4 regions of the Marinobacterium marisflavi genome follow, and region 4 is predicted to be linked to each of the others. Evidence: predicted binding sites of a transcription regulator. Region 4 holds the regulator's gene; each other region holds the start of a gene.
The links. The regulator sigma-54, encoded in region 4, starts transcription at its own class of promoters, with help from an activator protein. The targets are predictions, from matches to a motif close to TGGCACNNNNNTTGCTNT.
Positions count from the first base shown of each region.

Region 1: a site for sigma-54 is predicted at 3,132-3,149, ahead of flhA (flagellar biosynthesis protein FlhA). Genes of this name have one in related genera too.
Region 2: a site for sigma-54 is predicted at 3,388-3,405, ahead of AC1WNR_RS09310 (ammonium transporter). Genes of this name have one in related genera too.
Region 3: a site for sigma-54 is predicted at 5,784-5,801, ahead of AC1WNR_RS11870 (flagellar basal body rod protein FlgF). Genes of this name have one in related genera too.

Region 1 is NZ_OZ457898.1:2,380,983-2,388,574, forward strand. It holds gene flhF (flagellar biosynthesis GTPase FlhF) at 1-841, opposite strand, end outside; gene flhA (flagellar biosynthesis protein FlhA) at 863-2,980, opposite strand; gene AC1WNR_RS11705 (LPP20 family lipoprotein) at 3,281-3,742, shown strand; gene AC1WNR_RS11710 (hypothetical protein) at 3,762-4,919, shown strand; gene AC1WNR_RS11715 (LysM peptidoglycan-binding domain-containing protein) at 4,933-5,370, shown strand; gene AC1WNR_RS11720 (hypothetical protein) at 5,384-6,922, opposite strand; gene AC1WNR_RS11725 (hypothetical protein) at 6,945-7,592, opposite strand, start outside.
Region 2 is NZ_OZ457898.1:1,885,506-1,893,097, forward strand. It holds gene AC1WNR_RS09305 (HWE histidine kinase domain-containing protein) at 1-1,917, shown strand, start outside; gene AC1WNR_RS09310 (ammonium transporter) at 1,978-3,186, opposite strand; gene rlmKL (bifunctional 23S rRNA (guanine(2069)-N(7))-methyltransferase RlmK/23S rRNA (guanine(2445)-N(2))-methyltransferase RlmL) at 3,427-5,622, opposite strand; gene rmf (ribosome modulation factor) at 5,894-6,100, shown strand; gene AC1WNR_RS09325 (quinone-dependent dihydroorotate dehydrogenase) at 6,168-7,205, opposite strand; gene AC1WNR_RS09330 (DUF2835 domain-containing protein) at 7,238-7,510, opposite strand; gene AC1WNR_RS09335 (potassium channel family protein) at 7,573-7,592, shown strand, end outside.
Region 3 is NZ_OZ457898.1:2,410,930-2,418,521, forward strand. It holds gene flgK (flagellar hook-associated protein FlgK) at 1-1,704, opposite strand, end outside; gene AC1WNR_RS11850 (rod-binding protein) at 1,711-2,175, opposite strand; gene AC1WNR_RS11855 (flagellar basal body P-ring protein FlgI) at 2,187-3,383, opposite strand; gene AC1WNR_RS11860 (flagellar basal body L-ring protein FlgH) at 3,395-4,084, opposite strand; gene flgG (flagellar basal-body rod protein FlgG) at 4,109-4,894, opposite strand; gene AC1WNR_RS11870 (flagellar basal body rod protein FlgF) at 4,950-5,702, opposite strand; gene AC1WNR_RS11875 (flagellar hook-basal body complex protein) at 5,873-7,592, opposite strand, start outside.
Region 4 is NZ_OZ457898.1:1,079,558-1,087,149, forward strand. It holds gene AC1WNR_RS05315 (YhdP family protein) at 1-498, shown strand, start outside; gene AC1WNR_RS05320 (carbon-nitrogen hydrolase family protein) at 495-1,304, shown strand; gene yjgA (ribosome biogenesis factor YjgA) at 1,319-1,858, opposite strand; gene mgtE (magnesium transporter) at 1,879-3,234, opposite strand; gene AC1WNR_RS05335 (HPr family phosphocarrier protein) at 3,278-3,547, opposite strand; gene rapZ (RNase adapter RapZ) at 3,552-4,409, opposite strand; gene AC1WNR_RS05345 (PTS sugar transporter subunit IIA) at 4,421-4,879, opposite strand; gene hpf (ribosome hibernation-promoting factor, HPF/YfiA family) at 4,895-5,185, opposite strand; gene AC1WNR_RS05355 (RNA polymerase factor sigma-54) at 5,243-6,802, opposite strand; gene lptB (LPS export ABC transporter ATP-binding protein) at 6,835-7,560, opposite strand; gene lptA (lipopolysaccharide transport periplasmic protein LptA) at 7,557-7,592, opposite strand, start outside.

The DNA.
Region 1 (7,592 bases), 1.3 Mb from region 4:
TCATCTGCTCACGTGAGCCAATTCTATTGTGGTCCAAGGTAATCAAAGCAATATTACCACGGCCATGTATTAGCGCCGCCTGTGACGCAAGTTTTGCGATAGTCGTCGTTTTTCCGACACCCGAAAGTCCAACAAGGGCATAGATACCACCCTCTTCAATCGGATTAAGATCAGATGTACACAAGCGCTCGTTAAACCAATCCAGAGTGTCATCAATCACCTGGGCGTCCTCAACACCATTGAGGTGTGTCTGCAGCCGCGCCAATTGCTGTTGCTGGACGCTCTGCTGCTCCAGTGTACGCAACATATCTTTAGCAGACAGCCCAAGTGCATTGCGCTCCTGTGCCATTTGATTCTCAATATGACTTTGAAACAGATCCCGCAACATCCCCATCTCCAGCGCAAGACTTGCGAGTGAAGGTTCAGGTTTTGGTGCCACTGCAGTCGGTGAAGACGCCTCAGCCTCAGGACGAGTTTTTTCCAGCAGCTTGCGAACTTGGTCAATACTCTCCTGTTCGCTGAGTGGAGCTGCATGAGGGCGCTCGGATTGATCGCTTGTACGTTGTTCTGCCGCTCGTCGAGCCTGCATCCAGTCGACAGTCGGTGCATCACTATTCTGGGATTGCACACGGGCCCGCGGCTTTGACACCACCGCCCCGACATTCGCGTGCGGATCATCCTCCAGTGCGTAACTGCCATCGTTGAGATCGATCGCGACAACAACTTCAACCTGTGAACCGACCTTCTTATTAGAGAGGATTGCCGTGTCTTCACCGTACAAGGCTTTGATCTTCTCAAAGGCGGTACGGGTATCTTTCTCGACTACACGTTTAATATTCATAACTCGGCCTCAAACTACTCACTAATTTTCCAGTTGATCGCTTACTTTGCGGTCTATGGTTCGAACAACACGTATGCCCTGCTCATCCGGTATTTCATTGAATCCCAACACCACAAGCCCAGGTACACGGTGCTTCACAAATTTAGCCAACCAGGGGCGCACGGTCGGCGACACAATTAGCACTGGCTGAATTCCCTCTTCTACCAACTGCTCACTGCTGGCATAGAGGTTTGTTAACAGTTGCTCAGCTAAGGTTGGTTCAATGTTGTCGCCACCCATACCGCCCTGCTGCAGAACAGTGTGCAGTAGTTGTTCTAGGTCTGGTGCGAGCGTCATCACCGAAAGATCCTCACCAATATCTGCCAGCGACTGCACAATCATGCGACCTAAACTGGGGCGCACGGCAGCGGTAAGATCCTCGGCATTTTGGGTACTATCAGCGCAGTTCGACAGCACCTCGACAATGCCTTTAATGTTACGGATGGGCACCCCCTCCTCTAGGAGGTTCTGCAGTACCGCGGCAAAAACACCGAGCGAAATTTTCTTCGGCACCAGACTTTCGACTAACTTAGGCGCGCTGGCGGCCAACTGATCCAGCAACTGCTGCGCCTCATCATGACCGATGAGGTCGCTTGCATTCTCTTGAAGGATTTTATTTAAATGCGTAGCCAGTGCAGTGGAGGCGTCCACGACTGTATAACCTAGCGTCTGTGCGTACTCGCGCTGATCTGGGGTAATCCAAATTGCTTCCAAACCAAACGCTGGATCACGAGTCTCAATCCCGTTCAGCGCCCCATGGGTAACGCCCGGGTTGATCGCCAGCTCGCGCCCCGGCATCAACTCGGCCTGACCGCGCGTCACGCCGTTGATGTTGATTCGATACTGATTCGGGGAAAGGTCCAAATTGTCGCGGATATGAACAGTTTGAATCAGGAAACCAAGCTGGTGTGACAGCTTTTTGCGCACCCCTTTGATCCGCTGCATTAGATCGCCACCCTGGGCCTTATCAATCAGCGGAATCAAGCCATAACCCACCTCCAGGCCAATCACATCAACTTTAGGCACATCATCCCACGACAGCTCGACCATTTCTGCACTTTGCTCTTGCGCCTCGTCGGCCTCCTCTTGCGCCTCCTCCAACTGGTCACGCCGATAGGCGAGGTAACATAAGCCGGCCGCTAGCGCTGCCATCGACAGGAAGATCAGATTCGGCATGCCCGGAATAACACCGATGATCAGCAGAATACCAGCGGTCAATGCAAGCGGCTGGAAGCTTCCCATCTGCGTTTTTATTTGGCTATGCATGGTGGTGTCTGCTGAGACACGAGTCACGATTATCGCCGTGGCAGTTGCCAAGAGGAGTGACGGGATCTGGGCCACTAGACCATCACCAATTGTCAGTAGTGCGTAGGTCTGGGCTGCATCGCTGAGGCTCATGCCGTGGAATGCCATCCCAATAATCAATCCACCCACGATATTAATCACTAGAATAATGATACCGGCGATCACATCACCTTTGACGAATTTGCTGGCACCATCCATCGAACCGTAAAATTCTGACTCTGCAGCCACCTCAGCACGGCGAGCTTTAGCCTCCTCTTTGGTAAGGATACCTGCATTAAGATCTGCATCGATCGCCATCTGTTTTCCGGGCATCGCATCCAAGGTAAATCGTGCTGTCACTTCCGAGACACGCCCGGCACCCTTGGTAACCACTACGAAGTTAATGATCATCAAAATTGAAAAGACGATGATACCAATCAGGTAGTTACCAGCGATGATGAACTGGCCAAAGGCTTCAATCACGCTGCCCGCAGCATTACTCCCGGTGTGCCCTTCAACCAACACTACACGGGTTGATGCAACGTTAAGCGCCAAACGCAACAGCGTGGCAAAGAGCAGCACTGTAGGAAATGAAGAGAAGTCGAGTGGTTTCAGTGCGCTGATACAGATCATTACAATGATCAACGAGAGCGCGATATTCGCTGTGAAAAAGATGTCTAGCAGAATGGCGGGTAACGGAATTACCATCATAATGATGATGCAGAAGAGCACCGCTGGGATCGCCAAAGAGGCGCCCCCAAAGGCCGCCATGTGACGCCAAATATTTGACAGCTGTGATGTCAGCGCATCGACCATTATTCTGGTTCCAATCCGCTTGTAAAGCGGCTAAAACTGATAAAAAAGCCTATAAACAACTGATTTTATTATGAATAATAGGCCACTCTGCAATCCGTCTCTTTTGCCTCAATTTTCACTAAAGTCACTAAAAATCGGACGCAATTGAAGAATTGCAAGCACCATGCCAGATCTGCGTTGGTCCCAAAGAATAAAGCACTAAAGTTCTTCAGATGCCTGCCGATAACCAATGTATAGAAGCGGAAGCGTTGTAAACCTGGCGAGTTGAGCTTGGCCAACACATTTTTGGAGATTGTCTTGATGAAACATCTACTAATTCTGAGTCTCTGCCTAGGGGCGCTGGGCGGTTGTAATCATCTGCAACCTCAACAAACAGTGGCAAATAGTATGCAAGTTGAAGTTGCCCAGGAGGCGCTCCCGCTTTATGAAACGCGTGTACTAACCAGTAGCGGTTACGCCAACATCAGCGCTCAACTCTCAGACAACCCTTCGCAACGCCGCCTGATGGCAATCCGCGCCTCGAAGATCGATGCCTACCGCAACCTCACTGAACAGGTGTATGGTCAAAATATTAACGCTACCACAACACTGCAAGAGGCGGTCACTAGTCACGATGCCATCCGTGCCCAGGTAGAGGGTCTGGTCTATGGCGCTCGACTCGTCAGCATCACACCGATCGGTAGCGACAGCTATGAGACGCGGCTAGAGATTGAGCAGAGTGCAGTAGATGAAATCCGTCAGCGTTATCTGTTCATAAACTAATCGGCTACCGAGACACGCTATGGCAACTTTCCACGCTCACCTGTCGCCCAAACTCCTAATCCAGACACTAACGCTGGCGGTGACCCTAAATGCTGGGCCGACACTACTGAGCGCACCGATCACAGCGACAGGCGCTGCTACCGTTGATGATGTGGAATCCGACCTTGAGGTGCGCAAAGCGCGCCAGCGTGCGATTGCCGATGGTTTGCGTCAGATTGCGATAAGCCAACCTACGCGGGTCAGCAGCACATCGTTTGTCGCAAACAACTTGCAGCTACACGAGAGCACACACCTCGCCAGTGATTTCAGACTTGCAGGACTTGAAATAACTAGCGAGACCCTACTCGGTGGTGTCTATCAGGTAAGACTCAAAGCGCAGGTAACCGACTCGAACTCCGGCCAAGACTGTGAGCGTTCAGCCAGTGGAGTGCAGCAGCTAGTTAGGTTGCAGATTGAACCTTCCAGCATATTTCTCGATATCGATGCCAACAGCATGCTCTTAGCAGCTAGCAACGACCTGCAGCAGCGTCTGCATCTGAAGGGATATTTGGTAAGCGAAACAGTTGCACTCGGACCGCCCCAAACTCGATCCACTTACAGCGCTAGTTATATGCCATCGCGTAGCGAGCAGGATGAGTTAGTGATTGCTTTGACCCTGCAGGCAAATCGGCAACAGGCATTAGCTCGAACCGTGAGGACACTTGATCTGATTCACTCGATCAATGCTGCCGGAGTGCTGCCCATCAAACTTGATAGCGCTCGACCGAAAGTCCCTGCAGAGTACTCACTAGAGGTCAAACTTCCTACGGGCAAGTCGCTGATTTCACCTCAGTATAGCGCTTCGGATTTGCAGCCTGGTTTGACGCTGTGGCTTGATAAGCAGGTGCCAGCGGTTAGTCGGGCTTTGGATTGTCAGCCACTCGCGCTGACCACTCGAGAGCTTAATGATGGGAGTCTAAGATTGGCAGCGGGCAGTGTCCAAGGGGTCGTTAAAGGCCAGCGGTTGTTGTTGCTTGATCAGAGTGGCCATTTAAGTTATGGCCTAGATGATATGAGCCAGGCGCATTTTGGCCTCTACGAAGTGGCGAGTTTGGGTCGCAACCACGCGCGGCTTGAGTTGATGCCCGGATCGGCTAAAACGAGCAACCCGGGCCCTAAAATCGTAATACCTTTTTAAACGGAGTACAGCGATGAAGATCAAACAACTAGGAGCGGCAGCCTCAATGACACTCGTGTTAGCCACCAGCCCCTTAGTCGCAGCTCCGTTGATGGGGCCAAACGACCCACTGGGCGTTTTAACGAGCGATTTTGATCAGACTCAACGAATGATGAAACGCGAACCGGCTGAACTTTCACCCGGAAGCGAATACACCCTATTAGAGAGTGACACCCTGCGCACGCTAGCTAAGCGTAGCTACGGTAACACGCCCTTAAACCAAGAGATCATTCGTAAGTTGATATACGACCTCAACCGCAAGGCTTTCTTTCGCAACAATCCAGACTTCCCTATTACTGGAAAAGTAATCCGCATCCCTAATCTTAACGACGTGCGAGACTACGTATTCACCTATGAAGCCGGCACCAAATACCCATACGACTCCCCTAATAGCTGGATCTCCTATCCCTGAAGGAGAATCAGCACTACTCAAAGCCAGGTAGCGGTTTGATCCCGAAAAGGGACTCAGGTAATGGATCGCCCTGCGGTAGATCTTTTTTGGGCTCATCGAGTTTTTCAGGCTGGGAATCCGCCATAACGCTGCGATCTACAATCACCACCTTGGCCGGATCATGTGGCAGTTCGGGGACAGACCTTGCGGCTACCGGTTTTTCCGTCGGAGTTTGCTTTGGCACAGGCTTTGGTGCAGGTTTTGGTGCAGGTTTTGGTTGCAATTTCGGCACAGGTTTGGGTGTCGGCTTGAGCTCTGAGTCAAGTTTTGGCTTGGTACCGGGCTTAGCCTCAGGTTGTTTCTGCGCGGCTTCCGCTGGCGCAGATACCGTATCAACAGCTCTACCTGAATCTGGCTCTACCATCTCACTCGTTTGCCCAACTGGAGACTGCACAGGTCGATCAGCTGAGCGTTTTAATGAAAGGTTGTAAACCTCGGCCAGCGAGATGCGCGGCGCATCTGGAGCTCGCAAAGGCACCGTAGAAGTCACCTCTGCAGCAACCGCTTCGCTCACTAAGTTACTTGGCTGTCCAACTAAGTTCTCCATACTAGGAGTCTTCGCTATATCGCTAGCAAGCACCGCTGGATCCCGGGGACCTGGCTCTGGGCTCTCTGGCGTCGCTGGCGGCTCTACCAATTCAGCCGGAGCTTCAGACTCTATCGGCGGCTCGGGCTCTTCTAGTTCAGGCGGTAAATCAATCGATTCTGCTAATCCGGGCTCAACTTCAAGCGGCTCTACAGTCTCGAACTGACCTAGGGAGAGCTCACCGAGGCGGATTTCGACCGTCGAACTTCTCGAAGGCTCTTCTTCACCCTCCTGCTCTGTACTCGCCGCAGGAGGGGACTCACTGGCCAAGGCCATGTTTAATTCAGCGGTTGTTTCGCTGATCGCCTCAGACTGTTCACTCTCGCTCAGCTCAGGCGCTCTGTCAGTCGCGGCTTGGGTCGTAGGCGTGGGTTCAGCAACGGTAGCTGCTAGCTCAGCAGCTGGCTCAGTTATTGCCTCAGCTACTATTCGAGCAGCAGATTCCGAAGTTGGTTCCGGAATAGGTTCCGGAATAGGTTCAGGAATAGGTTCCGGAATAGGTTCAGGAATAGGTTCAGAAGTTGGTTCAGGTACTGGTACTGGTACCGGTTCAGCTACTGCTTCGGTCCGAGCCACCTCTAGAGCGATTGGCGCCTCCTCAACGACTTGCACATCTACCTCGGACTGGGTCAAAACCAACTCAGCAGCAGTTGATGGACCCACTAAATCTGCCACCGGCGTCGGCCCTATTATCGAACCAACTGCCTCAATTACAGGCACTAGGACTGTTCCCAGCGAACTGCCAGCAAAAGCATCATATTGTGCATCAACAAAACGTTCTCCTGCAGAGGCCAGGGCCCGTGCAGGGTCGTAGAGGGGATCACTGAAATCAAGCGGCGCAGGCGCCGGCCCTCTAACCAGAAAACCGGTTAGCAAGACTAGGGCCGCAGCGGTCTGAACCAGGATTAACTTAAATAACGCGGTCATAGCCTAATCTTAAATAGGTTCTCTAACAGGGGAAACCTAGCACCGGCTTACACTCTGCTTCGCTCTCATCCGCCGACTCTCCATTTTGGGGGTCCCCCTTGCCAACAGAGGGAGTCGGGGAAGGTGCAGCCGGTTGAGCATTACGTTGCTTCTGCAGGTTAATTAGTGAATCCACTTTTTTGGTTAAACCCGAATCTTGGAGCTGGTTGATTACCACACGCAGCTCTGCCAATTCATCACCTGCCGCTGCAAAACGTACTTCGCTCGCTTTTACCCGATCATCTAACGTCTGAGTCTGCTTGGCCAACTTATCAAACTTCAGCTCGACCCGATTGGCAATTCGTTCTATCTGGTCGCCAGCGCGTTTTATACCAGCCTCTTCACGCCCTTTCGCATTTTTCTCAAATTGACTCATGGTTGCCAGAGCAGTCTCAACTTGCTTATTCAACTCAGAATTGACCTTAGTCAGTTGATCTAATGACTTGCGCAGGTTCTCAACGCGTTTAATATCGGCGTCGAGTTGCACAATTCGTTTACCCACCGTCAGCATAATCTCATCAGCCTGCAGGGCACTCTGAGTGAACCGCTCCATCAGGACGCCACTCACCGAAACGGCGACCAGCATAAAGACCAAGAAACACCAGAACATGATGTATTGGCGTTTCTGCAC
Region 2 (7,592 bases), 810 kb from region 4:
GGACTGCTGATAACGCCCTGTGATGCAGAGGTTGATCTCTCACTCAGCACGCTACGCACAGTTTCCCCAGTGCATATCGAGTACTTGCGTAATATGGGCGTTCAAGCCTCGATGTCTATCAGCATCATGGTCGATGGTGAGCTCTGGGGGCTAATCGCTTGTCACCACTACAGCCCCCGTGATCTGAGCATGATAACCAAAAGCTACACAGAGCTCTACGCTGAGAGTTTCGCGCTCGAGCTGCGCAGTCAACTGGAGCGCGAAGCGCGTACCGGTGAGGGTGGCGGACAAAAGCTGCACGTGCAGATGATGGCGAGTTTAGATCCTAGTTTGCCCCTTTTTGAAAACCTCAGTGCGTTTGGCGGGCGCATAAAGAGCCTGATCAAGTGTGACGCATTGGTACTGTCTATTGATGGCGAACGCGCAGTCTTTGGTGATCCTGTCAACAATGAGGATGTCGATTTATTAGTCAAACGTTTAAACCGCCAAGCGACTACCCGTGTCACAGCTGTAGAGAACCTAAGAAACTGGTTGGATATGGATGTGACCATTGCTGAGCGATTCGCCGGCGTATTGGCCGTACCGATCTCTAAACGCCCACGAGACCTTCTACTCTTTTTACGCCGTGAAGAGGTTACCGAAGTGCAGTGGGCAGGCAACCCAGAAAAACCGGTCGAATTGGGTCCTAACGGCTCTCGTCTAACACCACGCAAAAGCTTCGCTGCATGGCAACAACTCAGGGAGGAGTTCTGCGCTCCTTGGTCGCCACTGGACCTCAACTTGGCCAACGATCTGCGGGGCACACTGCTTGAGCTGGTTGTACGCAATATCGACGAGCGCAATAAACTCGCAGCCGAGGCGCAACAACAACAAGATATGTTAATCCACGAGCTCAACCATCGGGTACGCAATATCTTAGGCCTGATTAACTCAATCGTAGGCCAAACTGCCACCTCTGTGGAAAGCGTTGACGAGTTTAAAGGGATACTCGCCGGGCGTATTCAGGCTCTGGCGCTGGCCCAGAATATGTTAACCGAGGGCAACTGGGCCAACACGCCGTTCACCACCCTCATCCAGACCGAGCTTAACGCCTTTGTAACCGAACCCGATCGCGTGAAGGTGATTGGGCCTGATGTCCTATTGACACCGAAGGCGTACACCACAATGACTCTGCTCGTTCATGAGCTGATCACCAACTCGATCAAATATGGGGCGCTATCAACCCCCACCGGATCCATTGAAATTCAATGGACGGTCGACGCTCACTCCAGCATGATCCTGACTTGGAAGGAATTAGGGGTGACGGTGGAAGAGCCTCCTACCCGACGAGGTTTTGGCTCGCTAATCATTGAACGCGCCATCCCGCTGGATCTTGGGGGAGAGTCGGAGCACAAGATCACCCGCGACGGTGCGCGTGCGCGGTTTATTATTCCCGACAAGCACTTCACCTATAGCTATGAAGATCATGAGCCTAGTGGCCTTAGTGGAGAGACCCGCTTAGATGAACAAGTACCGGAGTCGGTTAAATCAGTCGGTGATAATAATGAATTGAGCGTAGCCTTAGTTGTTGAAGACAACATGATCATCGGACTGGATGAAGAGAGTGCACTCAGTGAGATGGGCTTCAAAGAGGTTCATCTTGCCGCTAGCGTCGCATCCGCTATGCAGATCATTGCTCGCGGCCAGCTTAGTTTCGCAGTGTTAGACGTCAACCTTGGCGTTGAGAGCAGCGAACCGATCGCTGAAGAGCTACACAAACTCGGCGTGCCATTCATATTCGCTTCGGGTTATGACGAAGGTTTGGAGCGGCTTACACAGCGTTTTAGCGCGCCGCTACTGCGCAAACCCTTCACCAGTGCAGATATAAAACTAGCTGCCAGAAACTGCCTCGATGCGTTTCATAATGCTGAGGCTTAACGGATAGTGAGTCGCAAAAAAAGGCCGCTCACTGAGCGGCCTTTTTTGTGCAAAGAAGACTTAGTCGTTAGAAGAAGCTTCGATACGGTGGATTGACAGGTCGGCACCGCGGAACTCTTCCTCTTCGGAGAGACGAATACCAGCAACCTTGTTCACCACTGAGTAGACAACAAAGCCACCGACCAGCGCCACAGCAACACCCGCTGCAGTACCAATAAGCTGTGACATGAAGCTTACGCCGCCCAGGCCGCCGAGCGCTTCCGCACCGAAGATACCTGCCGCAAGACCGCCCCAAACACCACAGATACCGTGCAGTGGCCACACACCCAGCACGTCATCGATCTTCCACTTGTTCTGTGCCATCGTGAACATCCAAACAAACAGCGCACCTGCAACACCACCAACAACCAGCGCACCGATTGGGTGCAGCACGTCAGAACCAGCACAGATAGCTACCAAACCCGCCAGCGGACCGTTGTGGATGAAGCCAGGGTCATTTTTGCCCAGCAGAGTCGCAGTCAGAATGCCGCCAACCATCGCCATCAGGCTATTCACAGCAACCAGACCAGAGATACCGTCCAGGGTCTGAGCCGACATCACGTTGAAGCCGAACCAACCGATACAGAGGATCCATGCCCCCAGAGCAAGGAACGGAATGTTTGAAGGTGGGAATGCAATAACACGGTCGTTGCGGTAACGGCCGTTACGCGAGCCCAGTACTAGTACAGCCGCCAGACCAATCCAACCGCCAACAGCGTGCACTACTACGGAACCTGCGAAGTCATGGAAGCCTGCGCCGAAGCTCTCCTCCAGCCAGCCCTGGAAACCGTAGTTGCCGTTCCAGATCACGCCCTCGAAGAAGGGGTAGACCAGTGCAACGCAGAGTGCAGCAGCAATCAGCATTGGGTAGAAGCGTGCGCGCTCCGCTACACCGCCAGAGATGATGGCAGGGATAGCCGCCGCGAAAGTCATCAGGAAGAAGAACTTAACAAGGTCGTATCCGTTGCCTTCAGCTAGCGTTGCGGCGTCGCTGAAGAAGGTCACGTCATACGCGACATAGTACCCAATAAAGAAGTAGACCACGGCAGATACGCCGAAATCTGTCATGATCTTAACCAGTGCGTTAACCTGGTTCTTGTGACGTACGGTACCGACCTCAAGGAATGCGAAGCCTGCGTGCATCGCGAAGACCATGATGGCACCCATCAGAATGAAGAGCGTATTCGCACTCTGCATCAGCGTTTCAACGGCGCTGTTTACTGTTTCCACGTTAAATTCTCCCAAAAGTGCACCACAAGGGCGCTTTTAACATCCACACGCACTCTTTTGGTGCGTTAATCGAATGATCGAACGGCTCCGTGCCGATCCACCTAACGGGTTTTGATTTCATCTATTCCATTTAAAATCAATGAGTTAGGAAGGAAATCTTGATGCACCAATTTGATGCAACCGCGTTAGGGTTGCACCAATTTAGCAATGGGTATGCCAAACAGAATATAACCAATAAAATCAATCAGTTAAATGATCAAGCCGACGAACCTCAAAGCAGACATGGATCTTCGCGTTACGCTTGAAGTCCTGATCGATCGTCTGAGGTGTGATCTCTTTAATGTCGAACTCTGAGAGCGCCTCATAGTCCATTTTGAAGCGGCGGTAGTTGTTGGAGAAGATCAACAGACCACCCTGTTTCAGAAGCTCCACAGCAGCGCGCACCAGGAACTGATGATCGCGTTGCACATCGAGGATATCCTGCATGCGCTTGGAGTTGGAGAAGGTCGGAGGATCCATAAAGATCAAGTCAAAGCGCTCACGCCGTGGGCGATCGAGCCACTGCATGCAGTCGGCTTGAATAAATTGATATTGCGCACCCTCGAGCTTATTGAGTGCAAAGTTACGCTGTGCCCACTCCAGATAGGTGGCCGACATATCGACGCTGGTGACCGACTTTGCACCTCCCACAGCCGCATGCACACTCGCGGTTGCGGTGTAGCAGAAAAGGTTCAGAACATCCTTCCCTTTTGCGAGCTCTTGGATACGTTTACGCACAGGACGATGGTCAAGAAACAGACCGGTATCGAGGAAATCACGCAGGTTAACCTCAAACAGACAACCCTTTTCGCGCACCAAATCGGTGCGTCCTTGCTGCGCCTGACGCTGATACTGATCAGCACCCGCCTGACGCTTGCGCTGTTTTAGGATAATATTGTCCGCGCCCACCTCGAACACACGCCCTACGACATTGACCGCATCCTGCAGACGCCGGAAGGCTTTAACTGGGTCCACCGATGCCGGTGGTGCATACTCCTGAATCACCAACTGCTCGCCGTAACGATCGATCGCGACAGCATATTCAGGCAGATCCGCATCATATACACGATACGCCTCTAGCTGTTCTCGCTTAACCCAACGCGATAGCGCTTTGAGGTTTTTGCGCAGGCGGTTTTCAAGCATCTGCGCCTGTTCAGAGATCTGTGCAGGCTGTTGGTTATTCTCAGCTTGAGCAGCCTCTCTCTCGGTCTCTACCTCAGCTCGCTGCTGTTGCGAAAAGACCGAGAACAACAGTAGTTGGCTAGGAAGTGCACCATTAAATAGTTTGTAGATCTTTTCGGCACGTAATCCCATCACCTTGCCTAGTTCGGGATTGGAGGTGAATACGGCGGCTCGCCATCCGCCGCACTGGGTTTTCAAGAAGCTGCCCAACTCGGCATAGAGAAAACGTAGGCTAGACTGCTCGCCGAGGCGCTCACCATAGGGAGGGTTACTAACAACTAAGCCCGCCTGCGCCTGTGGCGCTTTTAGGCTCGCCAGATCACAACGCTCGAGCGTTATCAGGTGCTCAATGCCGAGCTCTACGGCGTTAGCGCGTGCTCTGTCTAACACCTGTGCATCGGCATCATAGCCTTGCAGTTGCGGCAGCGACTGCTGCAGACCCGCCTCACGGCGCGCTTGCGCCTCCTCTCTAAGCTGATTCCATAGCGGTGCTTGGTGCGGCACCCAGCGGTCAAAACCGAACTGACGTCGTTTCAGCCCTGGGGCGATATCCGCCAGAATCATGGCGGCTTCTGTCAACAGCGTGCCCGAACCACACATTGGATCGAGAATCAGATCAGGTAGGTCGCTCACACCCGTCTTCACACCCGCGCGTGCCAAAATGGCGGCCGCAAGGTTCTCTTTCATCGGGGCAGCACCTGCCAGCAAGCGATAGCCGCGACGGTGCAGACTCTCGCCGGAGAGGTCGATGGCGATCTGCGCCTGCTCGCGCTTTAGGTGCACGTTAATGCGTAGGTCTGGACGTTTACGATCAACCGAGGGCCGGCTGCCGGTCTTATCACGCACTGCGTCAACAATGGCATCTTTAACCTTAAGCGCGCCAAAGTGGGTGTTGTTTATCGCATCCGAGCGGCCGTTAAAATCCACCGTCAAAGTACCTTCTGGGCGCAGGTGTGCGAGCCAGTCGATAGCATACACACCCTGATACAGCGCCTCAGCGTCAGCCGCTGGCACCAGGTCGAGCAGCAGCAATACGCGGTTAGCTAGGCGCGACCAGAGACAGGCGCGGTAGGCGAACTCAAGATCCGCCTCCACCCGAACACCGGCTTGAGTCAGCTTAAATGTGTGCTCACCATCGGCATTTGCAGAGAGTAGCTGAAGCTCCTCTAGCAGAGGCTCCTCTAACCCTTTGGGGCAAGTGATAAAAAGTTCCAAATTGGCCTCGCAGGACGCAAAAAAACGCCCAAAGTTGAATATATTTCAGCTATTTTACACTCGATCTGATCGCGGCGCTAAGCTGCTGAAAACGCTCTCTATTTTGCTGGTGCGAAAGTGACGAATTTATTGCAACTCTGTTGCAGATAGCATTTTTAAATCGCACACCCTCAATTTTTACGATAGAAATAGAGTGTAGGCGAACATTATTGCCTGCCGCCGAGGGTAGCGCCGAGCTACCTAAGAACGATCAAAAAATGAGGCGTTGTTTATGAGAAAACAGAAACGAGATCGTAGCTCTACTCTTTACAAGCGCGGTTTTACCGCGGGTTTGGAAGGGAAATCACAGTCTGACTGCCCTGTCGAATCAACGGATCTTCGCAGTTATTGGATGAACGGCTGGCGCGAGGGCAGAGACGCCCACTGGAGCGGAATGTCCGGCGTTTCTGCTATACAGGCCAACCCGGCCTTGCACTAACTCAAATTCTCAACTCAAGCAAAGAAAAGCGGCTCCCTTTTGGGAGCCGTCTACGTTTTAGACTAACTCAGCCCGCTTTGATCGTTGCTCTATCTCGAATTGCTTCTGCACACTCACGTACCAACTGCGGTCCACGGTAAATAAAGCCCGTGTAAAGCTGCACTAGGCTAGCCCCCGCTTCAATCTTTTCGACAGCGTCAAAACCCTCGGTGATACCGCCGACACCGATAATCGGCAACGCACCGTTTAGCTCTGCAGCCAGCATCTGAATGGCTTGAGTCGATAGATTGCGCACAGGCGCACCACTGAGGCCACCGGCCTCCTGCGACAGGACCGAGCCCTCGACACCCTCACGTCCGATCGTCGTGTTGGTTGCGATCACGGCATCCATCTCAAAGCTCTTCAGCGCACCCGCGGTTGCGACAAAACCATCCTCGTCCATATCCGGGGCGATCTTAACCGCTACCGGAACATAGCGCCCGTGGATACCGCAGAGGCGAGCCTGTTCGGTTTTGAGCGCATCCAGCAGCTGATTCAGGCTGTCACCCACCTGCAGGCTGCGCAGCCCAGGCGTATTCGGTGACGAGATGTTTACCGTAATGTAGCTGGCGTGCGGGTAGACCTTGCGCATGCAAAGCAGATAATCATCTGCAGCGTTTTCGTTGGGCGTATCTTTGTTTTTACCAATATTAATGCCGAGAACACCCTTGTAGTTGGCCTTCTCGATATTGGAGATCATCTGATCCACACCCAGGTTGTTGAACCCCATACGGTTGATAATGGCACTATGCTCTGGGATGCGGAAAAGGCGCGGTTTTGGATTACCCGGTTGTGGACGCGGCGTTACCGTACCCACCTCAACAAAGCCAAAGCCCATGGCGGCCATACCATCGATCGCGGCAGCATTCTTATCCAGACCCGCAGCTAGGCCGACTGAGTTGGGGAAGCGGATACCCATCACATCCACCGGAGCCTCAACCTTCTGTGCGCCCATCAGACGCGGTAGGCCAAATTCCGCTGCATAGTTCATGCTGGCGAGTGCGAGGTCATGCGACTTCTCGGCATCCATACGGAACATCAGGTTACGGGCTAGGTCGTAGAGCATTATCAATCCGCCAAAAATTCAAAGTGGCGCGATTATACCAGCTTCTCAATGGAGCTAAAGCGCCCTTCGGTATCGAAGCGAATCCTAAAGCGACCACGGATACCGGTACGCGTCACATAGGGCTGGAGGATATTGGCCGGAAAACTGACGCGACGCCCATCAATGCTATAGGCGAGCACCGTCCTAGCGCTGCCGCGGTAGACACGCAGAAATTCATCTTCGGAGATATTTAGATCCACCACCACCTGTTTGGCTTTAGTGAAATTAAATTCGGGCGTCTTGGCCATTTTTCGTTTAATACTCAACAAATTGCGCCACTCGCGCTAATCTTAATAGATAAAGATCCAGAGCGCATTCAAGGAGCAGCGTGAGCGACCACAAGCAACA
Region 3 (7,592 bases), 1.3 Mb from region 4:
ATCACCCGGCGTGTAGCTGCGCGTACCGATCGAGGTGCCGGTGGTGATATCGGTTATCGTGTAGCTATCGGCTGTAGTGAACTCAATGCGCACCTCAGAGAGCAGCTGCTGGCGCGTCTGCGCCTCATCTTGAGGGTACCAACCGCCGGAAAATTCAGTGGTACCATCGGTCACAAAGACCAGCAGGTCATCGCTGATCTGGCCGGTCATCATTAGGTGAGTTTTGCCGTCGGCATCAGTGGTGAGAGTGAAGGCATCTTTGTAGCTGGCCGCCCCCTGCTGATTTAGATAGCTGTTGTTGTAGTTGGCCACATCACTGGTGTTAAAACCGTTGGCGGTAGAGATCAGCGTCGCTTTCAGGTCCGCGCTAATACCGGCATCGCCAAAGATGTGGCGCCCATCACGGGTAAAGATCTGCACGCCGCTGGCGTTATCAAAGGCGAGGTCAAGTCCGCCAATTTTATTCCCTTCAACCACGAAGGCTTTAGCGGGTATTTCTGCTGAGCCCAGCACCTTTTTACTGCTCACAGCACCCAGTACCTGCTCGATACTCTGCTCGCCTTTGCGCAGAGATCCCTCATTAATTGCCGACCAGCTAGTTAGCTGCAAGGTGGAGTGGCTGCTGCGTTGGTCCACCATCAGCGGGGCTGCAGTGGCGATATCATCACCCCCACTGATCAACACCTCAATCTCGCCTGCAGCGTGCGCGCTGGCGTCCGTCACGCCAAACATATCGCGACCGTAGTTACCGGAGGCGTCCCAACCACTGCGCTGCACCTCATTCACAGCGTTCATAAATCCCAGTGCCAACGCATCAAGCTCATTGCGCGCCTGTTGCAGCGCGTTGTTACGAAAATCTTGCAGGCCCGCCAGCGAGCCGCTGGTAATACTGGATAGCGCTTTGGGTGAGCCGTACGCGTCCAGGGTAAAGCCAATGCGTTCCGGATCGCTACTCAGGCGTTTTGCTGACACGATCTTGGAGATATCACCGTTAACTATCTGAGTGTCGGGCGACTGAAAACCGAGATAGACATCAACCACACCGCTCTTACGCTCAACCACCGCGAGTTTTGTTAGCTCAGACATCTGTTGGAGTAGATCATCACGCTGGTCCAGCAGCGCGTTGGGCTGCTTACCCACTTCGCCATTTTTATAGAGCGACTGGTTTACCGCCGCCAATTGCTTCGCGAGTGTGTTGAGGCTGCTCACTTTGCTTTCGATCTCTAAAAAGGAGTCGGTATCGAGCTGATCGAATTGGCGTGCCATCGATTGGAAGCGCTCAGAGACGTTGCGCGCCTCATTCAGCAGCCCTTCGCGGGCACTGGCTGACGAGGGGGACACCGAGAGATCCTGCGCAGCGGAGAAGAAACGATCCAAAATTGTGGTGACCGAAAGTTGCGGATCACCCAGAATATTCTCGAGCTTACGCGCATAGTCATAGAGCGAATTCTGCTGCTCTAACGCCGAGGTGTTCTTGCGCAGTGTCTCTGTGGCGAAGCTATCATAGGCACGGCGCACCGCCTCCGACGATACACCGAGGCCCACTTTGATCATGCCTGAGCCGGAGCCGATCTCTTGACGGGTCTCATGACTCTGCCGCGAATAGCCTTCGGTATCGACATTGGAAATGTTGTTGGCAACGGTCGCCAGCGAGCGCTGGTAAATTTTTATCCCCGAGGTACCAACCGACAGCAGATCAGCCATAATCTGTTACCACCCTTTATCTATACTTTGATAGACATCTAGCGCCATTTCGGCACTACCCGCCTTTGGCAGTTCAAACGCTTGCGTGGCGCTGTTTAATTGGAAAGCACGCGCGCTCTGCTGCAGATGTTGCAAGGCCGCTTCAAACTTTATTTCAGACTCACCCGAGGGGAGCTGACCCGCCAAATTCTGTTTCAGCATATCGGCAAAACCTAGCGGCCCCTGTTTGGCCATCGCCATCGCCATCTGCTGGTCCTGCATATCGGTAAACATGCGCAGTGCTGAGGAGTTAAACAGCTCGCTTTCGGGCACCGTCTTACGCATCTCTTTGAGCATCATATTGAGGAACATTCCCTCAAATTGAGTCGCCACCTCATCCAGGGCGGCACCCTGATCGCGCTGGGCTTTCGCGCGCAGCTCCGCCATCCCTTGGAAGTCGTTGTAGCTCGAAATCTTATCGCTAACGTCCATGCCGTCCACCGTTAGATGATGATCAGTTCAGCCCGCAAGCTGCCTGACTGTTTCAGGGTTTCGAGGATTGCCACCAAGGCACTTGGGGAGGCCCCCACCATGTTCACCGCATCCACGATTTCACGCAGCTCTACACCCGGCTCAAACAGAAACATCGGTTTCTCCTCTTCGGTCACTGTCAGATCGGTATTGGTCACCGGTACGGCTTCTGCTTGGGTAAAGGGGCCCGGCTGGCTCACCTCATTACGCTGCATAATCTTTACCATCAGGCTGCCATGGGTCACGGCCGCGGCGCTAACACGCACATTGCGGCTAATCACGACGGTACCCGAGCGCGAGTTAACGACTACCCGCGCAGGTGGCTCACCCGGATCGATCTCCAACCCCTCGATCATAGAGACGAAACCGACCCGCGCGCTCATCCCCTCGGGCGCAACTACGCGTACTGATACTCCATCAATCGCCTCAGCGGTACCCGCACCAAAGGTGTCGTTAATCGCTTCCACGACACGCGTGGTAGTGGTGAAGTCGCGACTCTTCATATTTAGAACCAAATAGTCACTGCTGCCAAAAGGGGTATCGACCAACCGCTCTACCGTTGCTCCGGATGGTACGCGCCCTACGGTGGGCACATTAACCACCACTTTTGACCCCTCAGCGGCGGCACCCAAACCGCCCACAGCGAGGTTTCCCTGCGCCATGGCGTAGACCTCACCATCTACGCCCAACAGGCGGGTCATTAGTAGCGTGCCGCCACGCAGGCTGGTCGCTTCCCCGATCGTGGAGGCGGTTACATCAATACGCTGCCCCGGTTTTGCAAACGCGGGCAACTCCGCGGTTACCATGACTGCCGCCACATTGACCAGGTCCATATCCTGCGCCCGCGCGGCGATAGAGTTGTAGGCCGACTGCGAGAGATCAGAGGTCACATCGTTAATATTTAAACCAAAACGCGACAACATCGAGCGCAAACTCTGGTTGGTGAAGTTGATCGCCCCATCGCCGGTGCCATTTAAACCCACCACCAGACCGAAGCCGATCAACTGGTTATCCCGAATTCCAGCGATATCGCTGAGGTCTTTTATGCGGTCGGCATTCGCACCGCTCGCCCAAGCCAGCACGAGAATCAGAGCTAAACCACGTAGAAACAGGGTTGCACTGATCAGAGAGGATGTCAGCACCGCTTTTTCGAGTGAAATTTTAGACATAGTACCCTCGCTTAAAATGGCCAGAATTTGAGGAAGAAGGCGTTACCCCAGGCGAGCTTGGTGGCATCGTTCAACTGCCCTGAGCCGCTGTAGGTGATCTGTGCGTTGGCGATGCGCTTGGACAAAATAGTGTTGTCCGGCTGAATATCATCCGGGCGAATCACCCCGGAGACCTGCACATACTCATCGCCGTGGTTTAGCGTGATGAGCTTCTCACCACGAATCACCAGGTTGCCATTGGGCAAGAGGCTCACCACACTGACGGTAATATCACCGCCAAGCTGGTTGCTCTGGGTAGCCGCACCGGTGCCATCATTACTGATGGTTGAACCCATTGTGGAGTCGCTCGAGAAGAGGCCACCGGCCGAGCCAAAGCGCGCTAACTGCAGCGGTGAGAGGGCGTCATTGGAGGAGCTGCGTTCAACCGAACCGGACGCCTCTTTCACCGCGTTGGTGCGCTCGCGCAGCAAGATGGTGATAAGGTCACCCGCCTGGTAGGCCTTGCGATCACCAAAGAGGCCGCCATTTACCCGACTGGAGTAGATGGAGCCATCCACCACCTTCTCGGTAATCTGCGCCTGCGGCATCACCGGCTCAAAGTTGTTAACCCGTTGCGGCATCGGCTGATTACCACCACAGCCCACTAACAGCCCCAACGCTGCCGCTACTGCCACGCGCTTAACCCCTGCACCCATGCTCATGCTACCCCTCCTTCAACCACTGCCTTAGAGGTTGTTATTGACGAACTTCAGCATCTGGTCAGCCGCCGAGATCGCCTTAGAGTTAACCTCGTAGGCGCGCTGTGTCTCAATCATATTGACCATCTCCTCCACCACGTTGACGTTGGAGGCCTCTAGCGCACCCTGTACTAACTTACCCGCACCAAGCTGGGCCGGTGTGAGTAGCTGGGCAGCGCCGCTAGCAGCGGTCTCGATATACATGTTCTCCCCGGTCGCTTGCAGACCCGCGGGGTTTACAAAGGTTGCCAGCTGCACATTGCCAACAATGGTCGGTTGCGGCTGACCAAAGCGCATCACGCTCACGGTGCCATCCAGGCCAATAGTGATCGACTGGGCATCGGCTGGAATGGCAACGGTCGGCTGTAGTTGAAAACCGTTAGAGGTAACGAGACTGCCATCAGCGCTGAGCTTAAACGAGCCATCGCGGGTGTACCCGATGGTGGCGTCAGGGCGCAGAATCTGGAAGTAGCCGGGACCATCAATAGCGACATCCAGCGCATTTTCGGTCTGCACCATGTTGCCCTGCGTGTGCAGTTTCTCGGTGGCAACTATACGTGTACCGGTACCGAGCATCAGGCCGGTTGGAGCCTGGCTGTTGGCTGCGGTATTGGCGCCTGCCTGACGCACGTTCTGGTAGAGCAGATCCTCAAACACGGCACGGTCACGTTTAAAGCCCATGGTGTTGACGTTCGCTAGGTTGTTCGAGATCACAGACATACGCGTCTGCTGCGCATCAAGTCCGGTCTTTGCAATCCATAATGTAGCGTCCATTGTTCTATCCTCTTTTTATTCAGTGGTCTTAAGCCACTTACCCCTGATCTGTACGTTAACTATCCAAGCGCATCACACTGGCACCGGCGGTGGATAGCTCTTTTGCATTTTTCATCACACTGATCTGCATTTCGTAGGCGCGCGAATCACGTATCATCTGCACCATGGCATCAATCGGTGTCGCTGAACTCCCTTCTAAAGCACCGGTGGTTACACTGATCTGAGCATCAACAGGTAACTGGGTCTGTGCAGCCGACTGATAGAGGCCATCCGAGCGAATCTGCATCACCTCGCCCTCAGCGTTTACCAGCTTCAGTCGGGCGATGGGCTCCATCACATTACCTTCCTCGCCCTGCGCCAAAATATTGACAGTGCCATCAGCCGAGATCTCGATCTTCGACGTTGGCGGCAGCGTGATGGGACCGTTATCCCCCAGCACCACGTGGCCGGCACCGGTCGTCAAGACGCCATTGTCGGTGATCTTCAGATCCCCCCGGCGGGTGTACACTTCAGTTCCATCGGGAGCCTGCACGGCAAGTAAGCCCTGACCGGAAATATAGAGATCCAACGGATTACCCGAGCGCTGCACTGGACCGGGTGTTAAGTCCACCACGTTTTCAGTTTTCAGAATTGGAATGGCACGCGAATTGAGCCCGGTGGGTGCCACTAGGTCGCGGGAAATCACCGCCGAGTTGAAGCTCTTTTTAAAGCCTACCGTACTCACGTTGGCCAACTCGTTAATGGTGTTGGCTTGGCGCTGCTCTGTTACTTTCATACCGTTAAGCACGGTATATATCATCTTGTCCATCGGTCTTTACCCTGTGGTTTGCGGCAATCTTTTGCCGCTTTGGCGACGTTTTTATGACAAAACGTCACGATTACAAAGATTGATACAGATAGCGTGCCATAAACAAAAAAAGCCCTCATATCAATAAGATAGAGGGCAAAAGATCCAAACCTAATATTCAGATGGAGGGGTTATCCGCGAATATTAATAATGGCCTGGGTCAGGGTATTTGAGGTTTCAATTGCCTTAGCGTTGGCCTGGAAGTTACGTTGTGCGGTAATCAGGTCAACTAGCTCCTGAGTCAAATCCACGTTAGAACGCTCGATTGCACCGGCGCGTATTGAACCGAAACCCGAGGATCCCGCTTCACCGATCTTCGCATCACCCGATGAAGCTGAGGCTAGGAAGCTTGAGTCACCCATCTGGCGTAGACCTGATGGCGAGGCAAAGTTAGCGAGGATAATCTTACCCAGCGACTTCTGAGTACCGTTGGAGAACGAGGCGTTCACCAGACCGTCACCACCGATATCCAGACCCATCAGGTCACCTTCAGGCTGACCATCTTGCGACTGGCTCAAAACCGAGAAGGTGCCGGTGTACTGACTGGATCGAGTCAAGTCTATGGTCATGTCGCTGATTGGGATATTGGTATCCTGGCCCGCCACAATGCGTGCAGTGAATGGGATACCCATAAAGGGCGATAGCGCCTCACCGTTGAGTGTAAAGGTCAGCTCACCTGGGTCTAGGAAGACAGGCTTCCACGTCTCTGAGTTGATGGTTGAGTCCACACCTGAAGGGTCAGTCACCTCCTCGTAGTAGCCATCATCACCGAGCTCCACAAAGGTCTGAGTACCGTTGACCGTATGCTGCGACAGGTTAACCCAGGGGTTAGTCACACCGACGGCTCGGGTGGTATTGGCAAAACCGAACAGCTCAGGCACCTCAGCTTTATCACCCGTTGTTTCAGCAATCTTTACGATATCGATAACAGAGGCCGAACCTGTGGTAGGGCTGGTGACGGTAAACTGGTTGGTGGTCTCATCAAACTCCACGGTTACACCACGCAGCTTTTGCCCCGATTCCGTCACTGCTGTGCCAGCATCCTGCAGAACCTTCGTATCGATGGCCGCATCTGGGTAGTTAATCCCCTGCTCTAGCAGACCGGCGATGACACTTGGTTTGAGACTTGAGTTACCGATATCGAGTGTAAAGTTAGACTTCACACCGTTCACCACCACCTCGATATCTAAGTCAGAGGCGATTGTCATGGTTCCGTCCGACTTCAAAATGACCGGATCGGATTTGAGCACCGCCGGGTCCGATACCTTACCGCGCACGGCGTTATCGGTTGCGCCAATAGCGTAGACAGCGTTATCGGTACTCACACCCAGAATCTGCGACGCACCGGTCGAGGTATCAATACCCTGAACATCGTATTTATCTACATCGGAGAATTCGATGCTCGAAGAGTCACCCGTAGAGCCAGAAGAGAAGGAGAACTGCCCCTCTTCATAAACCACTTTCATGCCGTATTTCGGTTCAACTGCGGGGGTTGCATCTGAGGTATTTGCTGGATCAGAGAAGGCGTTGTTGATCGCCACTGTCAGCTTAGAGGCCAGATCATCCCCAGCGATTTCGTGGTCAACGACATCATCATCACCGGTCAGATCAAGGTTTATGGCCTGCGAAACCCCATCGACGGTCAGTGTGAAGTCAAACTTTAGGTTGTCTCCGGTAACTTCGATGTTGTCATCCGCATCAATAATTGTTGACGCACTCGGCACTGATGAGACGGTCGTTGCCGGCACAGAGTTCTGCTTGGTGACGTTCTCGTCATAGCGGAACATACCGACTTTCTGCGATGCCCGAGCAGTCACATAACGCATATCACCGTGACCATTCATCTCCAAG
Region 4 (7,592 bases):
GGCAACCTGAAATTCTCTACTGGGAAAGGTCGTCTATTGGAGGCCTCTGGTGGCACAGGTCTGTTGCGTCTGTTTGGGATTTTGAACTTCAATAATCTAGTACGGCGCCTGCAATTAGACTTTACCGATCTCTTTGCCAAAGGGGTGGTGTTCGATGGCATTAGCGGCGACTTCCTGATACAGGATGGTATCGCAAGCTCGGTGAAGCCGATGGAGATGAAAGGCCCCTCAGCCGGTATGCTCGCTAATGGCGATATCGACTTGGGTAGCAAACGACTCAACATGCAGGTCAACGTGACGCTGCCGCTGGTCAGCAATACACCGCTCGCGGCGGTTTTGCTCGGTGCACCTCAGGTTGCAGGAGCGCTCTTTCTGATCGATAAACTGATCGGCGATAAGATTGAAAAAGCGACTTCCATTGCCTATAAGCTCAGCGGCGGCTGGGATTCTCCTGAGCTCAATTTGTTGAACTCCGCTGATAAAAAGGCGAATCAGTGAGTCGTGTCGGGCTCGTTCAGATGGTTTCAGGTGCCGATCCTGAGGTGAATCTCGAGCAGGCGGTTGAAGGTGTAATTGCAGCTAAGGAGCAGGGGAGTAAGCTTGTTCTCTTGCCCGAGAATTTTTTGCTGTTCGACTCTAAACGTTTGGTCGAGTTCGCTAACTCCAGTCGGGCACAGGCTGCCATAGAGACGTTGGCTGAGGCAGCCATCGAGCACTCAATCTGGATTCTTGCGGGCAGCTTTCCCGTTCCATCGGCGGACGGACGTGTATATGCTCGCTCCCTGCTGTTCAGCGCTGCAGGTGAACAGGTCGCTCAGTATGACAAACGTCATCTGTTTGATGTTGATGTGGCCGACTCTAAGGGTGCTTATCGAGAGTCGAGTTGGATAGCACCGGGCGAGGCGCTGAGTCTGGTCCGTACTCCGGTGGGGCTGTTGGGGCTCTCCATCTGTTACGATCTGCGCTTCCCTGCTCATTATCAGCGTTTGCGACACTTAGGTGCTGAGGTGATCTCTGTACCCTCTGCCTTTACTCAGGTGACCGGCGATGCGCACTGGGAGGTGCTGTTGCGAGCGCGTGCTATTGAGAGCCAGTGCTATATTCTTGGTGCCGGGCAGGGTGGTGATCACGGTAATAACCGTCTCACCTATGGTCACTCGATGATTGTCGACCCTTGGGGGGAGGTGATCGCTCAGAGCAAGCCTCAGGGCTTCGATGTCGTGACTGCTGATATTGATTTGCAGCGCCTACACCGGATCCGAACTGAGATGCCGGTGCTAGGTCAGAGGCGTGACAGCCTCTAAAAGTTAACGGGCTGCTAGTTCTCTGACTGCTCTTCCAGCTCACGCAGGTATTGGAATATCTTACGAAACGCCACGGGAGGTTTGTTCTGTGCCCGCTCTTTGACGGCATTGCGAATCAGCGTACGTAGATGCTGGATATCGCAATCAGGGTAACTAGCGATCACCTCACTGAAAGCCGCCTGACTACGCTCACTGTTCTCATCGATTAGCTGCTCACGCAGGCGCTCTAAGCGGTGAAAACGTTGGTTATGGGCTTCTGAAGCGGAATCAAATCGCTCGATAGCAGCTTTGATCTGGTCCTCATCTTCGTTACGCATCAATTTACCGATGAAGTTGAGATGGCGTTTCTTAGCACCATTACTCGTGATGCGGGCCATCTCTTCCACTGCTTCACGTAGACGCTGATCCATGGGTATCTGCGCCTGTTGATCTGGACGTAGCTCAGTCAAACGCTTGCCCAGCGCTTGAAGTTCATCCATGTAGCGCTTCATTTCGGTACGGCTGACGTACTCGATCTCCTCTTCAGGTTCGTCTTGGTAGCGCTCTTTTCTCATTCTCTTAGTCCATCTCGGTTCTATGCGTAGAAGAAGGTTGCTAGCCCCAGGAAGGCGAAGAAACCTACTACATCTGTAATGGTGGTTAGTAGCACGCCGCCGGCGAGTGCGGGATCTATGCCGGCTGATTTCAGTGTCATTGGCAGCAGGCTTCCAGCTGCGGCTCCGGCAATTAAATTGACGATAATAGCCATAGCGATAACGATGCCGATGGTAGTGTCTTGGAACCAAAGTACAGCAATCGCGGCAACAACGGTTGCCCAGAGCATTCCGTTTAGCAGGCCGACTACCAGCTCACGATTGAATAGCCAGCCGATATTAGAACTCTCGATATGCCCCAGTGCTTGACCGCGGATAACCAGCGTCAGTGTCTGGCTACCGGCGATACCACCCATTGATGCAACGATCGGCATGAGCACTGCAAGGGCCACAACCTGGTCGATTGTGGCTTCAAACAGTCCAATAACCGCTGAGGCTAGGAAGGCCGTAATCAGGTTTATACCCAGCCAGACAGCACGGCGTTTACTGGTTTTAAAGATGGGGGCAAAGGTGTCCTCATCCTCATCTAGACCTGCCATGCTCATCAGCGAGTGGTCAGCATCCTCTCGGATAACATCTACCACGTCATCGATAGTGATACGCCCCAGTAGGCGACCCTCGTCGTTCACTACCGGTGCGGAGATGAGGTCGCGCTGCTCGAAGATACGGGCGACCTCGTCATCGGGCATATTAGCGGGAATCGCATCTTCGCCATCAGCCTGCATGATTTCGCGCACGAGCATGGTTGGATCGGCGGTTATCAAACGTGTCAGCGGCAGTACACCTATCAGGGTGTTTTTCTTGCGGCTGACAATGAAGATTGAGTCGGTGCCTTCCGGAATCTCTCGATGGCGGCGCAGATAGCGCAACGCCGCCTCGACAGTAATGTCGGGACGGATGGTCACCGTATCGGTGTTCATCAGGCCGCCAGCGGTGTCCTCAGGGTAGGAGAGTACCTCCTCCAGCCGCTCGCGGTTTTGCAGATCCATGTTCTCGAGCAGTTCGCGCATGATCGTGTCAGGCAACTGCTGCATGATGTCTGCAAGGTCGTCGGTGTCCAGAGATTCGGTGATCGCTAGCAGCTCGGAGGCATTCATTTCGCTGAGGATTTCAGCCTGAATATCGTCACCGAGGTGTTGTAGCACATCACCCTCATTGTCCTGATTGATCAGGCCCCAGAGGATACGACGTTCGCGGGGAGGGGATTTTTCCAGCAGATGCGCAACCTCTACGGGACGCATGCCGCGGTTAATCATAAAACGGATTTCCCGATGCTGATTGGTCTCGAGGGCGGTCGACAGCGATTCTAGATCGATCTGATTATCGTCTGTGCTCATCATTCGTCCCTCAGAGCGAGTGGCTTAAGAGTCTCTTAAGGCACTACTCCTCTTCATCAAAGCGGTTATTAATTAGCGCTGTCACAGCGTCCATTGCTGCCGCCTCATCCTCACCGTTGGTGATGATTTTGAGTTCTGTCCCTTTGGAGGCAGCCAGCATCATTACGGCCATTATACTCTTAGCATCGACCTCGCGACCCCCTTTATCGATACGAATGTCGCAAGCGAAGGAGCTAGTGGTGCCGATCAGTTTAGCGGCGGCTCGAGCGTGCAGCCCAAGCTTGTTGATGATCGTGATCTCTTGTTCAATCATAGAGTTAATTCAGCTCTCGGTGGCGCACCTGCACATTATCCATATGCTCTTTGAAATAACCAGCAAGTTGTTCAGCGACAAACACAGAACGGTGCTGACCGCCAGTGCAGCCAATACCCACGGTGACATAGCTGCGATTGTTACTTTTGAAACCGGGTATCCAGCTCTCGATGAATGAGCGTATATCTTCAATCATCTTCTTCACCTCAGGTTCCTTACCCAAGAATTCGACGACCGGTTGATCCTGCCCGGTATACTGGCGCAGCTCAGGATACCAGTAGGGGTTGGGTAGAATTCTAACATCGAAGCTGAAATCTATATCCAGTGGCACGCCATGCTTGAAACCGAAGGACTCAAACTGCAGTGCCAACGTCTGTTCAGCCCTTTGGGCGACCCGATCTTTTATTGTGTCGCGCAGTTGGTAGAGTGTTAGCTGCGTGGTGTCGATCTGAAGGTCAGCAGCGGAAACGATGGGTTCGAGTAGTGACTTTTCAAGTTGAATAGCTTGTTCGAGAACAATCTCGTCGGTACTCAGCGGATGTTTTCTTCGAGTAGCAGAGTAGCGTTTGAGCAGGGACTCTTCCGAGGCGTCTAGAAAGACAATCTCGAACGACAGATCCGACGCCTCTCTGAGACGCACAACAACCTCTTCGAATCGCTTCAAATCTGCAAACTGATTACGAGCATCGATGCCGACCGCAATTCGCCGTGGGCCATTTGAGTTGGAATTCATTTGATCGACTAGCATCGGCAGCAAACTGGCAGGCAGGTTATCGATGCAGTAGAAACCCACATCCTCCAGTGCCTGAAGTGCAGTGGTTTTACCCGATCCGCTGCGTCCGCTGATTACTACGAGTCGCATCTTAATTATCTCTAGGCTCTAGACAGGGATTGAGCGTTGTTGAATAGCGCATCACTGTTGGGACTCTGGCGCAGTTCGTTAAGCGCTTTCGGGTTGCTGAATAGTTCAGCGAGGCCCGCTAGCGTTTTTAGATGCTCATCGTTGCCGTCGTCCGGAACGATCAAAGCGCAGATTAGGTCGACGGGTTGGCTGTCTATCGCATCAAAGTCGATGGGTTTAGTCAGTGTCAGCAACGCAGCAGCCGGTTTGTCGGCTCCGGCAATGCGACAGTGGGGAATCCCAACCCCTGACCCTAGGCCTGTGCTGCCTAAGCGTTCGCGGTTAAGTAGTCCAGAAAAAATAGTGTCAGCATCGGTGCCATTAACGGAAGTGGCCAGCATCTCGCTGGCCACCTCTAAGACACGCTTTTTGCTAGCAATGTCAGCACCCTGTTGGGTCGCTGAACTGATTAGCAGTTCTCCAAGTTGCATTGTCTATTACTTCACTTATTTGTGTGATTTCATTTTCTCTTTGTGCTTGATGATCTGGCGGTCAAGTTTGTCCACCATCGCATCAATCGCGGCATACATATCATCGTGCTCATGTGAGGCGACAACCTGACCGCCGGCCAAATGAATATCGGCCTCAGCTTTCTGACCCTGCTTCTCCACGCTAAGGGTAACCTGAGCACTCTGGATGTTGTCGAAGTGGCGCTCTAGTTTGTCAAATTTGGTACGCACGTATTCGCTCATGCTTTCAGTCAGCTCTACATGATGTCCGGTGATGTTAATTTGCATATGACTTCTCCTCGTACCGGGCGGAATAGGGTAGAGGCCCGCCCTGCCTCAAAAAATCTATTGCGAAACCAGTCGTTTGCGTTCATTTGACGGTGGTATGTTCAATACCTCACGATACTTTGCAATTGTCCGTCTGGCTACATTGAAACCTTGATCTTCAAGTATTTTGGCTATCTTGCTATCGCTCAGGGGCTTACGGCTATCTTCATCATCGACCAGCTTACGGATGACAGCGCGGATGGCTGTCGATGAAGCCGAACCGCCATCGACTGTGCTGATGTGGCTAGAGAAGAAGTACTTCAGTTCGAAGACGCCGCGTGGCGTATGCATGTACTTCTGCGTAGTGACACGTGAGATCGTTGATTCGTGCATCTCTACCGCCTCAGCGATGTCATGCAAAACCAGCGGTACCATCCCCTCATCACCGCGCTCCAAGAAGCCGATCTGTTTGGCAACAATCTGTGAGGCGACTTTCAGCAGGGTTTCGTTACGACTCTGTAAACTCTTCAGGAACCAACGCGCCTCTTGAAGGTTATCGCGTAGGTACTGGTTCTGTGCGCTGGTATCACCGCGCTTGATCAAGTCCGCATACTGATCGTTGATTCGGAGTTCTGGCGACACTTCGCTATTTAAGCTGACCACCCAATCCCCTTGTACTTTACGTACCAGCACATCAGGAATGACATACTCGGCCGCATTCTCGGTGATAATCGAGCCGGGGTGTGGGTTAAGTGTTTGAATTAGTTCAATAACGGCTTGAAGGCTATCTTCCTTAATCCGCATCCGACGCATAATTGATTTATAGTCGCGGTTGCCCAAAAGCGCCAGATAATCACGGCACAATCTCAACGCCTCTGGGCGCAGAGGGGTATCAGGAGAGAGCTGTTTGAGCTGAATCGTCAGGCACTCGCTCAGGTCGCGTGCAGCGACCCCAGGAGGGTCGAACTGCTGTAGTCGGTGCAACACCGCCTCGACTTCGTCCATCTCGACATCCATGAACTCTTCAGGGTACTGCTCCTGACACTGCAGCAGAATATCGCCGCAGTCGGTTGTCAGGTAGCCGTCGCCGTCGATAGCATCAATGAAAGCCTCAGCGATAAAACGATCCAACTCGCTCATACGAGTCAAGTTGAGCTGCCAGCTTAGGTGATCTTGCAGCGTGTCTTGCAGCGTGTCGTTATCGCCGGGCGTCCAGTCATCGTCGCGCGTTGCCGTGCTTGTGGTGGTGCTGGTTTGGTAAGTGTCGTCCCATGAGCTATCTGTCGCCAGCTCATCGGGTATCCCCTCATTCCAGTCGCTATCGGTTTGACTAGAGTCCGGCTGATCATCCCAGTCATTGCTGCTCAGCTCGCTCTCTGCGGAGGAGTCAATTTCGTCACTGGCTTGCGTACTGACTTCGGCAGAGTCACTGCTGGCTACTGATTCTGATTCGCTGGAATTCGTTTGGACGTCGCCCTCATCCTCCTCAGCTACTTCAAGCAGCGGATTGGATTCAAGCGCATTCTGTATCTCAGTCTGTAGCTCCAGTGTGGAGAGCTGCAGCAGGCGGATCGCTTGCTGAAGCTGAGGCGTCATCGTTAATGACTGGCCTATTTTTAGCTGAAGAGACTGTTTCATAATTCTTTATTCACTTAAACGAGCCAGGACAATTACAGCCTAAACTCGTCCCCTAAATATGCCTGACGCACCTGCGGATTGGCTAATATCGCCTCAGCGTTGCCCTCAGCGAGAATGCGTCCCTCACTTACAATATAGGCGCGTTCACAGATATCGAGAGTCTCGCGCACGTTGTGGTCGGTAATTAGTACACCGATGCCGCGATCTTTCAGGTGGCGAATTGTCTGTTTTATGTCGCTGACTGAAATTGGATCGACGCCGGCAAAAGGTTCATCTAGTAAGATAAATTTCGGATCATTGGCCAACGCACGGGCTATCTCCACACGTCGGCGTTCACCGCCAGAGAGCACCATCCCTTTGGAGTCGCGTATATGGGTGATATGGAACTCTTCAAGTAGTGCTTGAGCCTTCTCTTCACGCTGCGCCTGAGTCAGATCTTTGCGTGTCTCCAGAATGGCCATTAGATTATCGTAGACACTTAGCTTGCGAAACACGGAAGCTTCTTGTGGCAGATAGCCGACGCCCAAGCGGGCGCGCTGATGTATGGGTAGGCGAGTGATGTCATCCTGCTGGAGTCGTATGGCACCTCGATCAGCAGAAATTAGACCGACGATCATGTAGAAACAGGTGGTTTTCCCAGCACCATTGGGACCAAGCAGCCCGATAATCTCGCCTTGCTCAACGCTGAGTGAGACATCTTTGATCACTTCACGGCCGCGGTAAGCTTTAGCCAGAGCGTTAGCTTCCAGTCTGATCATGAACCCGAATCACTGCGTGGCTGAATGACCAT